2 regions of the Priestia sp. SRI_019 genome follow, and region 2 is predicted to be linked to the other one. Evidence: riboswitches for the same ligand, from Rfam matches in the RefSeq annotation. Region 2 holds a riboswitch; the other holds the start of a gene.
What was found. Region 2 has a riboswitch for thiamine pyrophosphate ahead of AC2YJL_RS19695 (acetylornithine deacetylase). Riboswitches for the same ligand answer to the same signal wherever they lie in the genome.
Positions count from the first base shown of each region.

Region 1 (7,397 bases), on a different contig from region 2:
TTAAACTTGCATCACTATGTTCTTCTTTTTGTAAAATATTCTTGTTTAGCTCAACAATTACCACTCGTTCATGCAGGTTCTGAGCCTGCAACAAGTGCTGAACCGTTTCAATTTCCTCTCCAACAGTAACGGTCTTACCATTAATGATTAGATTCAATGAACTCCCTCCATTACTCTAGTTAGCTGAAATGATGTAAAAAATGAATGATTCGGCTTTTTCCCTAACAAAGCATCAGCCATAATTTTTCCAGTTGCAGCACTTAATAAAATACCGTTTCGGTAGTGGCCAAACGCCATGTGTAGATTCACTATTTCAGGATGCTCTCCTAAATAAGGCCAGCCATCATTTGTTTGTGGACGAAGACCTGCCCATGCTTTTTCAAATGTGGCTTCTTTAATAGCCGGCAGAAGCGCAGAAGCTTTATTCAGCAAAAATTGAATACCTTGTGCAGAAACCGTCTTGGTAAAATCATGCTGTAGCTTAGTTGCCCCTATTACGATTCTTCCACCAGTCTTTGGCACTAAGTAAAAACCTTCATCTAAAAATATCGTTTTAGAAAGCAAAGGCTTATGACTTTGCAAAGCAATACACTCCCCTTTTACAGGAAACACCTGACCTAAATGTTCAGAAGAAATAAAGCGTTTAGCCCATGAGCCTGCTGCAATAACTACTTTTTCTCCATAAAAAGATCCTTTGGACGTCTGTACACCTTTTACTGTTTCATTTTCCATAATAAGAGAATGAACGTCACAGTATTCGAATATATCTGTTCCGTGATACAAGGCTCCATGAGCAAGAGCTTGCGTTAACTTAGCCGGAGCTAGCTGGCCGTCCCCCGGTATTGTAATGGCTCCGTATATGTCTGGAGAGAGCCCGGGTTCTAACAAACGCGCTTCTTTTACATCAATCCATTTTACATGTTCATCCCACCTGTGGTGCTGAGCGGCTTTTTTCTTTAATACGTGTGCATCTTCTTCTGTTACAGCGACTTTTAATAAGCCTTTTTGAATGAGCTCTACGTCGATGGCCGTTTTTTCTTTTAGTTCCTTCACCAGCTCAGGAAACATGCTTCTGCTCTTAATAGCAAGGTCTAAAAGAGGACCTTCTTCATCAATTTCAGCTTGAGCACCTAAAATACCAGCGGCTGCACTTGAAGCTTCACAACCAATTTGATTGCGCTCAAGAATGGCTACTGATGCTCCTTGTTTTGACAAATGATAAGCGATAGAAGAGCTAATTATGCCTCCTCCGACTAACAGTACATCATAATGCTGCTTCATTTTCTCCACCTCCAGATGTCCATATATGAGAATATTGTTTAATCGCTTTAAGGGGATCTTGCGCAAGCATGACACTAGACATCACAGCTATACCATGTGCTCCTGTTTGCAGTACCTCTTTGGCATTTCCAGGTGTAATCCCACCAATCGCAATAACTGGTATCTCCACAGCGTCTACTACTTCTTTTAGCGCTGCTATCCCTCGACTTTTTAATCCTTTTTTTGAATGAGTTGAATAAATATGTCCGTATAGAATATAATGAGCGCCATCTTTTTCAGCTTCTAGAGCTTCTTCCACAGAGTGAACTGATTTTCCCACAATAAGAGAAGGAAATGCGTCTCTAACACACGAAACATCTAAACTATGATAGGCAAGCTGTACGCCTTTTGCTTTTAAAGCATGCGCTACATCAACTCGGTCATTTACAATAATTTTAGAGCGACAAAATGGCAGGCTTTCTAGCAAACATTGAATCTGCTTTGCCGTTTTCTTTTTTTCTCTAATATGAATGACACCCACAAAAGGCTCAATAGCCGTTAAAATGTCCCGAACCTCTTTAACTGGCTGCTTATCTGTTGTAATGACATGAAATTTAGGAATATCCATATGATCGAAACCTTTCCATTCAGAATAAAGAGAAATTTCAATCACTTCATCTTGTGTAGAGGGCTTGATTACATACAAAAAAACCACTCTACAACGTAGAGTGGTTAGCATGTATCGTTATGTAAACATGATCGCCACTTCCCTACGCTGGTACAAACCAGATCAGGTTCAAAGGGTCCGAAATACATTCGTCTCAGCTTCAAAAAGCTCCCCTAGTGATTGCTATTTATTGATTTTGTTTTTGCACTTAAAATTATAACACAACTAGATGTAAATACAATATCTCTTTATGCTCTTACGGCTCTCTTCCTTTTATAGATGTATCTTTTAAGCTTCTTTACTAAGAGGCCCGGCGCACCGCATCATTCTGCTTTTTATATAGTTAGTAATCGGTATAGTCGTCAAATTCTTCTTTGTCTTTTTCCTTTTTCCGATCCCATATAAACAGCAGGAGTAACATAATAAAAGTTAGAATATAAAAACCGTAAAAAATAAATGCCGCCACAACATTTATAAATAAAAATAAAAAACCGATGATCTGACCTGCAACAGCTACAATCAACAAAATGTATTTCCAAACTTCTGCTTTTCTATCCATTCTCTACTTCTCCGTCTTTTTGTTTTTCCCTACTAGAAACGTTCTCTTTACTTAAATAAAAACGTTCCTGCCATTAAACCGACTGTAAATAAACCAACTGTTCCAAATGCTGAAATCCCCACGTAAGCCAACATTTTCCGATAAGATTTTTCTCGAATTAACTGTACGGTTTCCACACTAAACGTTGAAAAAGTGGTAAAGGCACCAAAAAAACCAATGCCAATCATTAAAAATATTGAATCATCATAAGCATGACTCGGAACCTTTCCATAATAACTACCGTAAAAAAGACCAAGGCCAAACGCACCGAGCAAGTTTACAAACAGCATTGATACTGGAAAAGGAGGGTTTGAAACTGCTTTTGTAACTTTTAAACCCAAAAGATAACGGCATATTCCTCCAGCTGCTCCACCAAGTGCCAAGCTCACTATGCTCATTTACTTCACCTCATGTACTTTCACTAAATTTTCCCCTGCCGCTTCACCGCATAGATAGCCTGCTAAAGCAAGAAGGATTCCACCTACTAAAGAGACAATGACATAAATGGCTCCCCCAAATAAATGGTGCTGAGTGAGAGAAATGACGTCTCCTGCAAACGTTGAATACGTTGTAAAACCGCCGCACACGCCAACTCCTAGTCCAAGCTTTATCCATTCTTTTGGCTTTTTCCACACAAAAAATCCTGTTAATAGGCCTAGTATGAAGCTTCCTAATAGGTTTTCGATTACCGTTCCTATTGGATAGCCCGTATATAATAAGGAAAGATTCAGCAAATAACGTGCATATGTACCAGCGATAGCGCCAAAGGCAATTGAGATTAAGTTTATGGCTTTCATCATATCGCTCCGTTTCATAAATTCTTCTTTAAGTGTACCATAAGGAATTTATTTCTACCTTAACATTTAACTATATGTTTATTGCACCAAAAGTCATGAAAAAATGAAAGAGAAAATCGTCGCATGAAACTTCCTTTTTACTCCTCAAATATCCCTTAAAAATCCACTTAATCCAAATTTTAAAATCTTTCTGTATCCTTATGACAAACCGTGTATAGAAGGTATATTTCCCTTATTTTAAGTCACATTAATCGTATAAGTTTTTTTTGTTGACTTTTGCTGTGTTCTTGTTTAGTATCACAGAGTATCATTTCCTATCAGAATACTAGGGGGTTTAGAAAATGAAGAAATTTGCTGCACTTTTGTCGCTACTATTAGCTTTCACAGTTGTGCTTGCCGCATGCGGTTCTAGCTCAAAAAATGAAGCAAACAATGGAGACAATAAATCTTCACAAGAAGATTTATATAATAAAGTGAAAAAAGATGGCGTATTAACAATTGGAACTGAAGGTACATACCCTCCGTTCACTTTTCATGATGACAAACAAAAGCTAACTGGGTTTGATGTAGAATTGGCTCAAGAAGTAGCTAAACGTCTTGGCGTAAAAGCTGAGTTCAAAGAAACACAGTGGGATGGCATGTTTGCTGGATTAGATGCTAAACGATTTGACATGATTGCTAATGAAGTTGGTATTCGTGAAGATCGTCAAAAAAAATACGATTTCTCTGATCCATACATCCAGTCAGGCGCTGTATTAATTGTTCGTAAAGACGAAAAAGATATCAAATCATTTAAAGATTTAAAAGGAAAAAAATCAGCGCAGTCATTAACAAGTAACTATAAAGACATGGCTCAATCTTATGGTGCAAACATTACGAGTGCTGAAGGTTTTGCTCAAGCAGTAGAACTAATGAGCGCAAACCGTGTTGATGCTACAATCAATGATAAATTATCGTTCCTTGACTATAAGAAAAAGCACCCTAACGCACCTATCAAAATCGCGGATGAAAAATCCGATGGTGCTGCAAGCGGCTTTATGTTTAGAAAAGACAGCGGTAAGTTAGTGGATGAAGTAAACAAAGCATTGAAAGATATGAAAAAAGACGGAACATACGCAAAAATTTCTAAGAAATGGTTTGGCGAAGATGTTTCTCCTAAATAATATTTTTCCTGATGGAGAGCGATTGAATCAATTGATTTCAATCGCTCAATCATCTCTTTTACCAATGCTAAAGGGAGCTATTCAATATTCTATTCCACTAACATTAATCACGTTTGTACTCGGTATCATTTTAGCTGTCTTAACAGCCTTGGCTCGTTTATCATCTATAAAAGTTTTAAATATAATTGCGCGCATCTATGTATCGATTATTCGAGGTACACCGCTGCTTGTGCAATTATTTATTATTTTCTACGGCTTACCCAATTTAGATATAACAATTGACCCATTTATCTCTGCTGTTATTGGATTTTCATTAAGTGTAGGTGCGTATGCATCTGAAATTATCCGAGCAGCGATTCAATCTATTCCTAAAGGACAGTGGGAAGCTGGTTACTCACTTGGTATGACCTATTCCCAAGCGTTAAGACGGATTATTTTACCGCAAGCAGCACGTGTATCGATTCCGCCATTATCTAACTCTTTTATTAGCCTTATTAAAGATACGTCACTTGCATCGCTTATTCTTGTTTCTGAGATGTTCCGTAAAGCTCAAGAAATTGCTTCGACTAACTATGAATTTTTACTTCTTTATAGTGAAGCAGCGCTCTTGTACTGGATTATGTGTACAATCTTATCCATTATCCAAGGACGCATTGAAATAAGACTAGATCGTTACGTATCTAAATAACCGTTTCGAGTAGCTAAAGGAGTTTTTTATATGATTAATATCAAAAATTTGCATAAATCATTCGGTGATTTGCAAGTATTAAAAGGGATTGATTTAGAAGTTGAACAGGGCAAGGTAATTGTATTAATCGGTCCTTCTGGATCGGGTAAAACTACTTTTTTACGTTGCTTAAATCTGTTAGAAATCCCAACAGACGGCACGATTGAACTTGATAAAAAAAGCATGAATTTTACCAAGCCTGTTCGTAAAAAAGACATTACTTCATTTCGAAGTCTAACAGGTATGGTCTTTCAAAACTATAACTTGTTTCCTCATAAAAATGCTCTTGAAAATGTTATGGAAGGTCCTGTAATTGTAAAAGGTGTTTCCGCTCAAGAAGCAGAAAAAAGAGGGAAAGAATTATTGACACGAGTTGGCTTAGGAGACAAGCTCGACTTTTATCCTTTCCAGCTGTCTGGCGGACAACAACAGCGTGTTGGCATCGCCAGAGCAATGGCGATGGATCCAAAAGTTATGCTGTTTGATGAGCCTACTTCAGCTCTTGATCCTGAGCTTGTAGGAGACGTTCTTCAAGCGATGAAAGACTTGGCAAAAGAAGGAATGACGATGGTGGTGGTAACTCACGAAATGCGCTTTGCCCGTGAAGTAGCGGATGAAGTTATTTTTATGGATCAAGGTGTCATTATGGAAAGAGGGACACCGGATCAAATATTTTCAAATCCTCAGCAAGAGCGGACACGTCAATTCTTGAATATGATTCATTAAAAAGGTTGCACACTTTCATGTGCAACCTTTTTCTTTATTTGACTACTGCTTTTTTCATTAAATCGGTAATGTACGTAAAGAATGCTTCAGCTGTGACGTCATATACGACATCTACAGGTCGTCCCTCTTCGGAAATTTCTGTTCTTCCTTGGCTCGGTGTTTCTGTATGCACAATACTCGAAACGGTTTTTACCTTCACAAGTGTTGAATTCCCTGTAAATGCTGTTGTGAGTACATCCCACAAATAATATGTTGAATTGGTTTCAACGTGTACAAGCGGCGGGCAAGCCGCGTAGCACTGCCCTACAAAGTCTACTCCTTCATATCTTCGAAGTGAAGCCCACATTTGACGAATAGCGGGCGTTAAGGGAACTTGATTCGTGCTTTCTAAAGCAACCATCTCAATTTTAATTTTGCTTTCCCATACTTTCGCTACTGCTTCTGGATCCCAAAAAGCATTCCACTCCGCCGTTCCATCGTGTTCGGGCTCTTGCACGTTTCCTACTTCTTGAAATGTACCGCCCATCCATACTAACTTGTCAATTTTCTCTTCTATTTCCGGCGCTTTTTCCAATGCTCTTGCTAAATCTGTTAACGGTCCTGTAAACAATAAAGTTGTTTTCCCGGCTGTGTGCTGCAATGTCTCGATTAAATGATCATGAGCAGGGAGCTGACTTATTTTTGTTTGTACTTCCCCTTTTTCATTTAAAATCGGTAGTGCATCCACATAAAACGTATGCATGCGCCATTCTTTTGGAAATGGATTCATGCCGCGTGAAGTAGATTTGGCTACCTCGATATCATAACTTCCAAAACGATCAATAATCTTTTGGCTTGCGCTGATACCTGGCTCTAGATATCCGTCAGCGGGAATGACAGATACTCCCGTTACTTTTACATCATCCATTTGCAGCAGTAAAAAAAGCGATACTAAATCATCGATGCCTGCATCGTGGTTAAAATATACATTTGTACTCATTTCTCTTCTCCTCTTTTCTATGTATTGCTAACTAATAGCTATACCGCTATTTTACAATGAAATAATCCCTTTCGTAATCAAAGTATTAGGAACTTCTTTTACTATTTTCTATAATGGGTATAGAAATAAGGTAATCTATGTATAGATGTATACATCTCATTATAGAAAGGAGAAATAAAATGGAGCAATCATTTTCAGCATTAATCGTAGATAAAAAAAGTGAACACCAAGTGGAGGCGTCCGTCCAAGAACTGACGCTAAACGATTTGCCAGAAGGCGATGTACTTATTCGCGTTCATTATTCAGGGGTGAATTATAAAGATAGCTTAGCCAGCATCGCAAACGGAAATATTGTGACAAGCTACCCATTTGTCCCAGGAATCGACCTAGCAGGCGTCGTTGTATCTTCTGACAGCCCTGATTTTAAAGAAGGTGATCGTGTCATTGCAACAAGCTATGACATTGGCGTATCACACTTTG
Region 1 is NZ_JBYCZN010000006.1:66,420-73,816, reverse strand. It holds gene thiS (sulfur carrier protein ThiS) at 1-157, opposite strand, end outside; gene thiO (glycine oxidase ThiO) at 154-1,281, opposite strand; gene AC2YJL_RS23930 (thiamine phosphate synthase) at 1,265-1,888, opposite strand; TPP riboswitch at 2,011-2,112, opposite strand; gene AC2YJL_RS23925 (hypothetical protein) at 2,271-2,486, opposite strand; gene crcB (fluoride efflux transporter CrcB) at 2,534-2,923, opposite strand; gene AC2YJL_RS23915 (fluoride efflux transporter FluC) at 2,924-3,340, opposite strand; gene AC2YJL_RS23910 (amino acid ABC transporter substrate-binding protein) at 3,664-4,485, shown strand; gene AC2YJL_RS23905 (amino acid ABC transporter permease) at 4,469-5,173, shown strand; gene AC2YJL_RS23900 (amino acid ABC transporter ATP-binding protein) at 5,204-5,938, shown strand; gene AC2YJL_RS23895 (nucleoside hydrolase) at 5,973-6,917, opposite strand; gene AC2YJL_RS23890 (NADPH:quinone oxidoreductase family protein) at 7,097-7,397, shown strand, end outside.
Region 1: another riboswitch for thiamine pyrophosphate. It lies ahead of AC2YJL_RS23930 (thiamine phosphate synthase); the one in region 2 lies ahead of AC2YJL_RS19695 (acetylornithine deacetylase).

Region 2 (7,397 bases):
AACTTTTTTTAAAAGCCTTATTCGAATTTTGTTGCATCTCTATAAAAGGGCTGCTCTGCAACTTTAATCGAGTCTGTTGGGCATCCTTCCTACGCTTCCATCATCTCATCTTGCCGATCTTCAGGAACTTCTTTTGTTCCTTCATTGTTATCTAGCACTGCATAAGCAAGACCTTCTGAATCATAATCATAAAGACCTAGTGCGCTCTCTCCACATGCTCCGCAAGCAATACATGTTTCCTTATCTACTATTGTAAAAGCCATAAAAAAACCTCCTTTACCTTTTCACTTTCTCTTTCAGAAAGTTACGTTCAGTATAAGAAGGTTTTTTAAAATTCGTCTTAAATTATTTACTTGGATTCTCTGATATTCTCAAACATTTCATCTACATTTGGCTTTTTCTTAATTAATCCTGACTCTTTTAACCAGTCCACATTTGACTGCCATGATTCTTTCGTTTGACTGCCAAATCCATGTTCAGACTTCATTTTCGGAAGTAAAATATTTAAACTTTTTGTTTCCACGTCTTTTTCAAGAGGAAAGTTTGATTTATCTTGGTTATCTAATAGAATTTGAAGTGATTCTTTTGGATGCTTCTCTGTGTACTCATATCCTTTTGTCGCAGCACGCCAAAACGCTTTAATCGTATCAGAATCTTTTGCCCACGTTTGATCCCCAGTAACTGCCACTAGCTCATAGTAAGATGGTACGCCGTAATCCGAAGGATCAATGTCAACCGTTTTATATCCTTTTTTCTGAAGCAATGGTACTTCATGGTTAATATATGCACCTATTACGGCATCTACTTTTTTGCTAATCAGCGATGAATTTAACTCAAATCCTACGTCTACTAGTTTTACTTTATTCGGATCTCCTCCATCGCTTTTCACCATTTTCTTTAGAACAGATTCACTTAATGGTGTTCCGCTGTAGCCTACTACTTTTCCTTCTAAATCTTTAGGACGCTTAATACCGCTATCTTTCAGCGCCACAACTCGGTTCAACGGAGACCTTACGATTGCTCCTACCGACTTTACCGGCACATCTTCATTTGCTCGTGCCATTGCTACATCAGGCTGATAATAAAGGCCGAGCGTAACTTTCCCCGCAGCTGCTAAATTAAGCGAGTCTGTTGGATTAGCAGGAAACTGTACTTTTACATTCAGCCCTTCTTTTTTGAAATATCCTTTTTCTTGTGCAGCGTAAATGAAGCTGTGCACTGCATTTGGGTACCAATCAAGCATAATTGTAACGTCTTTTAATTTTTTACTGTCACCAGCTTTATTTTCCTTGTCCTGGCCGCAAGCAGCGAGCATCAAAACAAGCATCAGGCTTAAGCCAATTACAAACCATTTTTTCATTCTGTTTTCCTCCACTTTAATGAACGTTTTTCGAAACCTACTACAATAATAAAGAATAAAATACCAAGCGCGGATAAAATCACAATTGGTGCAAATACACCAGCTGCATCAAACTGCGTCATCATGCGACGACTGAAATATCCTAAGCCTGCTTGTGCACCTAACCATTCCCCAATAGCCGCACCTATTATACTAAAGGTAACCGCTACTTTGAGCCCTGAATAAAAATGAGGCAGTGCAGAAGGAATGTTCAGCTTAAAAAATATATCTTTTTTTGTTGCTCCCATCGTTAACATGAGTTCTTTTAACTCTTTGTTTGTGGAACGAAGCCCGTCAAACGTGCTAACGGTAATGGGAAAAAACGTAATTAATACGGTCACAATCACTTTGCTCCAAATGGAGTAGCCAAACCACAGCACAAATACAGGAGCAATGGCAATGGTCGGGATCATTTGTGACGCAATAATAAGCGGATAGAAAGCACGCTCAATAAGCGGGCTCCAATTCATCCACACGGCCAGCATAACTCCCAGCACCACGGATATAATCAGCCCAATTACGACAATAGATAGCGTAGCTGGTAAATGCTTAAACAATAAATCCATTCGCAGCTCCCAAAGCTTCGTTAAAATACCGGTGGGCGTTGGTAAAATAAATGGATAGTTTACAACGCGTGCTCCAATTTCCCAAGCAGCCAGCAAAATGACGACTAAAATAACTGAAGCCCCGTATTTTTTCATGTGTTCACCTTCGATCTAAGCTGTTCAATTAAATAATCTTTCACGTCAAGCACACGCTGTTGATTCAAATCTTTTTGCGTTCGAGGTCTGCTAAGCGGCACTTGAATCTCTTCAAGATGACTTACCGGCTTGTCTGAAAAGATAAAAATACGATCTGATAAAAAAAGCGCTTCGTTTACGTCATGAGTGATAAATAAGATGGTGTGCTTACGCTTTTGCCATTGTTCAAGCAGCCATTCCTGCATCGATAAACGCGTAATGGCATCAAGCGCACTAAAAGGCTCATCTAAAAGCAGCACGTTAGAACCGCTTAATACCGTTCGCAGAAAAGAAACACGCTGCTTCATCCCTCCAGATAAATCACTTGGAAAACGATCTTCATACCCTTTTAAACCAAACTCTTCGAGCAGCTGAGATACTTGCTTATGAGCACTTGCTTTTGACACATTGTGAAGCTCAAGCGGCAGCGCTGCATTGTCTAAAATCGTGCGCCACGGAAGAAGCAAATCTTGCTGCGGCATGTAGCCCACTTTTCCAAGCCGCTTTTCATAAGACTGTCCATTAATCACGATATCGCCTTCACTCTGCTGTTCAAGACCTGTAATGAGACGAAACAACGTACTTTTCCCAGAACCGCTCGCTCCAACGATACTGACAAACTCGCCTTCTTTCACGTCTAAGTTTAATGATGTTAAAATCGGTTGATCACCGTTTTTGTACGTAAAACTGACGTTTTGAAAAGATAACACAGACTTATTCATGAATTGGCCACATCGCTTCGTTATAAGCCATATCCCAGAACATATACTCAAAACGCGTTGTATTTAAGAAAATTTCTTCGAGCTTTTCTAACTCCGCTTCTGATTTGTCTTCAGTAAGTGAGTCGAATAAATTAATGCACCATGTTGCTAGTTCTCCAAATTCTTCTGAGCTGTACATTTCAATCCACTCTCGATAAAACTCATTTTCAGCTCCAGGCTTTTCACTGAGTTCTTTTCCTATTTCCCAATAGCTCCACATACAAGGCAAAAGAGCCGCCACTAATTCAGCTAATGTTCCGCTTTGACCAACGTGCAGCATATAGTGTGTGTATGCAAGCGTTGTAGGAGATGGCTGCGCTTTTTCTAATTCTTTTTCGCTGATTTCAAATTTCTTGGCATACTCACGGTGCAGGCTCATTTCTTCGTTTAATGTAGAATCCAAAAGTGCAGCAAATTTCCCCATCGTTTGAAGATCGGTAGCTTTCATGGCTCCAATCGCAAATAATTTGGCATAATCAATTAGGTAAAGGTAATCTTGAATCATGTAAAAGCGAAACTTCTCCTTTTCAAGCGTTCCGTCTCCCATTCCCTGTACAAAGGGATGATTATGATTTTGACGCCAAATAGGCTGCAGCTTTTCGTATAATCGTTCACTAAATTTCATGATGATCACTCCTTATGCGTATGCAGCCACGTATAAATGAACTGCACCATCACTTTTGTATATTGAACAAGCTGATTTATATCTAATTGTTCGTTCACAGCATGTGCATTTGCTAAATTTCCCGGACCGTAAATAGCGGCCGGAATCCCCGCATCAGCTAGCCATCCCCCATCTGTTACGCTAGTTGACACATCAATTGGAGGTTTTTTCCCTTCTATTTGTTCATGAGTATTTGCAAGCAGCTGTACTCCAGCATGATTTTCATCAATTTCTAATGAGGGGAAGATTTCTCCTCTGTCTTCAATCATTGACGTGCCTCCCCATTCAAAGGTTGGCAGATTATCTTTTAACCATGGATCTGCTTTTGCAATAGCTAAAATGTATTCTTCCACTTCTTTTGATACTTGATCGTATGATTCATTAGGATAATAGTGAACGGTGACCCACAGCCTGCATTCATCTGCAATAAAAGCAGCATGTCTTCCACCTTCGATCACTGCTGGATTAATCGTGTTTGTCCCTGGCAAAAACCCTGGATAGCTCTTTGTAACAGCCCAGTGGCGCTCCAATTCTTGCAGCCCTCCGATCACTTTTGCCATCTTCTCAATAGCACTCGCAGCTAACAGCCCTCCTCCAGCATGAATCATACTTCGGCGTGTACCGTCATGATAGGTTTTACTGCTTTTTATCGTAATCCAGCCCGTGATCACTCCGCCTTGACCTTGAATATGTAAATCACTCGTATCGGCAACAAGCGCAAAGTCAGCTGTATATCCTTTCTGACAGCATTGCAGCGTACCTGCCTCTCCCACTTCTTCTCCTACAACGGATTCAAAAATCAAGTCTCCCGGCAGTTCGATTTCTGCTTCTGTTAAAAGCTGAACTGCAAATAATGCTCCTGCCAAGCCGCCTTTCATATCAGCAACTCCGCGTCCGATTATCATGTTGTCTTTTACCACAGCTTCAAATGGATTTGTCTCCCACTTTTCATTTTCTTGTACCTCAGCTACATCCATATGCCCGTTAATAATTAAACTTTGATAGTCAGCTGATTTTTTTCCTTTTAACGTGCCCACTACAATAGGATCGTTGCAATATAAATCCCACATATCGATGGAAAAACCGCAGTTTTTAAGAAAATCCGCTACGTAGCGCTGCGCTTCATGAGAATTTCGTGCAGGAGGCGCTGGCGTTTTATATGAAACAAGCGTTTTTACTAACTGGATTAGCTCCCCTTTGCGATCCTCTACCTGTTTGACAAGCAAATCAATTGTTTCTTCCATGTATGACACCTTCCTTTACGCATAAAAAAACACTTCTTTCGCAGGAAAGAAGTGTTTTTGTTTATATACAAAAAATTATTATAACGAGTTCGTAAGGAAATACCATACAAAACATCCATTACAATACCTCTTTCCTACGCTAGTATTACCTAGTTCAGGTCATAAGGGTTAAGACTTCTCGTCTCTCTCAGCTTAGAAAGCACCCCTAGTGGCGTTGTATCTCTATAAAATTAAACGATTATCATATGTTTACCTGTAATAGTTTTATCATAGTAAAGCGTTTTATTCAATAGAAAGGTTCATGATTTAGCAATGAAAATAGTTTCCTTTTTAGTAAAATAAAAAGCACACACCTTTTTTCAGTAGTATGTGCTCTTTACTTTTATAAGCTTACTAGTTAGCTATCGGCTTCTTTAAAAATACACCGTTTTTCCATTCAGACAGGAATAAGCTCAAGTTTTTGCCTCGGTTTCACTAACGAAAGCAGCTCATGATCTTCTTCTATCACATACCCAATCACGTTCACATTCGCATTTGCAGGCAAATTCGTTTTAGCTATTTGAACCTCTCCTCTGTAACGTCCGTAGCCATCATTGTCCATTGTAATTGCTCCGATTCTGCGCTCGACTGTATGAAATGGCGGCACTGGTTTTACAGATCGAGTATCAACTAAACGCAGAGCGTCTCTTGATACATCTGGACGCACGCTGTACGTTCCCTCTATATGAGGTGAACGAATGCGCAGCGGAATAATGCTGCTTTCTTGATATTGAACTAAACGCTTTAATAAACTTGAACCGACGCATGAATCTCCAATATAAACCTCCGCTACTCCGCAGCCGTATAAATCCACTGCAGAGGTAAAAGGGCATCTATTACGGTCTTTTTCTCTAGTAGGAAGACCTTGATAAATAGGGCCTCTCTTTTCGCCTTCCCCAGGAATATAAGCGCAGACTGGGATACGAAGTTCATTAAATAAATCTGTCTGCTTTTGAAAAAATGTTTCTTCAAGCCCTGTTTCAGGTCGAGGATAAAAATTATGCCATGCAAGCAGCTGATGATGATGAAGACCTGCACATAAGAGTGCTTCAATTTCTTGTGTGGATAACGTACTTGCATTAACAGCAATATAAAATTCATTCGCAAGCGAAAGAGTTTCTGCTGTGCTAAACCCATCGTCTAGTCTAATACCAGATACGCCAAGTGAAGATAGCGACATAAGGCTTTCAATACCTAAATGAACCGGCGTATGCTTGGATACGTCTGCATACACGCTTATTCCACAATCTCTAGCCACATGAAGCAGTTCTTTTGCCCGTTCAGCCAAATCTCCTTTTTCCTCTGGAATGTGAAGCGAAGTGAATGCATGTGTGACGCCGCACTCACTTGCTTCTATTAATCTTTTTTTAGCATCACTATCATTTAAATAAAACGAAATGCCAATCATTCAAACTCTCTCGCCATTTCATCGTTGAATCCAAAGAAATACGTACAAACAAAGCCGGCTGCGTAAGCAACAACTAACCCGAGTAAATAAAGAAGAATTTGATGCGCATGAACTAAAAACGTAAGCGGCAAACCTGAGACTCCCACTGCTACAGTCGCAATATGAAAGTGCGCCTGAAACGCTCCGCCGATTCCAGCTCCAATACAAGCGGTTAAAAAGGGGCGTCCTAAAGGAAGTGTGACTCCAAAAATAAGCGGCTCTCCAATTCCAAGCAGCCCTGAAGGAAGAGCGCCTCCAATTGCTCGCTTTAAACGCTTTTTCTTTGTTTTGATATAGATAGCAAAAGCTGCACCGACCTGACCGGCTCCGCCCATTGCTAGTATAGGAAGAAGCGGATCATCTCCAATTGAATTGATAAGCTCTAAATGAACAGGAGTAAGACCTTGATGCAGTCCTGTAATGACGAGCGGTAAAAATGTTGCTCCTAAAATAAAGCCTGCTACAACTCCTCCAACCTCTAAAACTCCTAAAAGGCCTTTTGTGATTCCGTCTGAAATCAAGCCGCCGATTGGCATGAATACTACATACGTAATAATGCCTGTAATTAACACCGTAACGGTTGGTGTAATAATAATATCCAGTGACTGAGGGACAAATTTACGCACTCGTTTTTCCACTACGGCCATAAAGATTGCTGCAAGCAACACGCCAATTAAGCCACCCCGACCCGGCAAAAGTGCTTCACCAAAAAGTTTAATATCAGCTACGGCAGGATTAATGACTAAAATACCTGCTAAGCCCCCTAAAGCCGGCGAACCACCAAATTCTTTTGCCGCATTAATACCTACTAAAATACCAAGATAAGCAAATAAGCCGCTTCCGATAACGGTTAAAAGAATAGCAATCTGTGAATCTGCAGGAAGCCACTTCGCTTGAACTGCTGCTTTTGTCACTCCGGTGATAAGTCCAGATGCTACAAGAGCAGGTATTAACGGAATAAAAATACTTGCAATTCGGCGAAGCAAGAGCTTAAACGGAGTTGCATTTTTTTCTTTCAGCTCCGATTTCCGCTGAGCCGCACGATTTTCTAAATTAATACCGCCAGATTCATCAATTAACTTTCCAAACTCCTCTGTTACTTT
Region 2 is NZ_JBYCZN010000003.1:272,031-279,427, reverse strand. It holds partial or broken gene AC2YJL_RS19720 (ferredoxin) at 18-263, opposite strand; gene AC2YJL_RS19715 (ABC transporter substrate-binding protein) at 350-1,360, opposite strand; gene AC2YJL_RS19710 (ABC transporter permease) at 1,357-2,100, opposite strand; gene AC2YJL_RS19705 (ABC transporter ATP-binding protein) at 2,097-2,861, opposite strand; gene tenA (thiaminase II) at 2,854-3,525, opposite strand; gene AC2YJL_RS19695 (acetylornithine deacetylase) at 3,531-4,808, opposite strand; TPP riboswitch at 4,923-5,025, opposite strand; gene AC2YJL_RS19690 (MupG family TIM beta-alpha barrel fold protein) at 5,245-6,255, opposite strand; gene AC2YJL_RS19685 (PTS transporter subunit EIIC) at 6,252-7,397, opposite strand, start outside.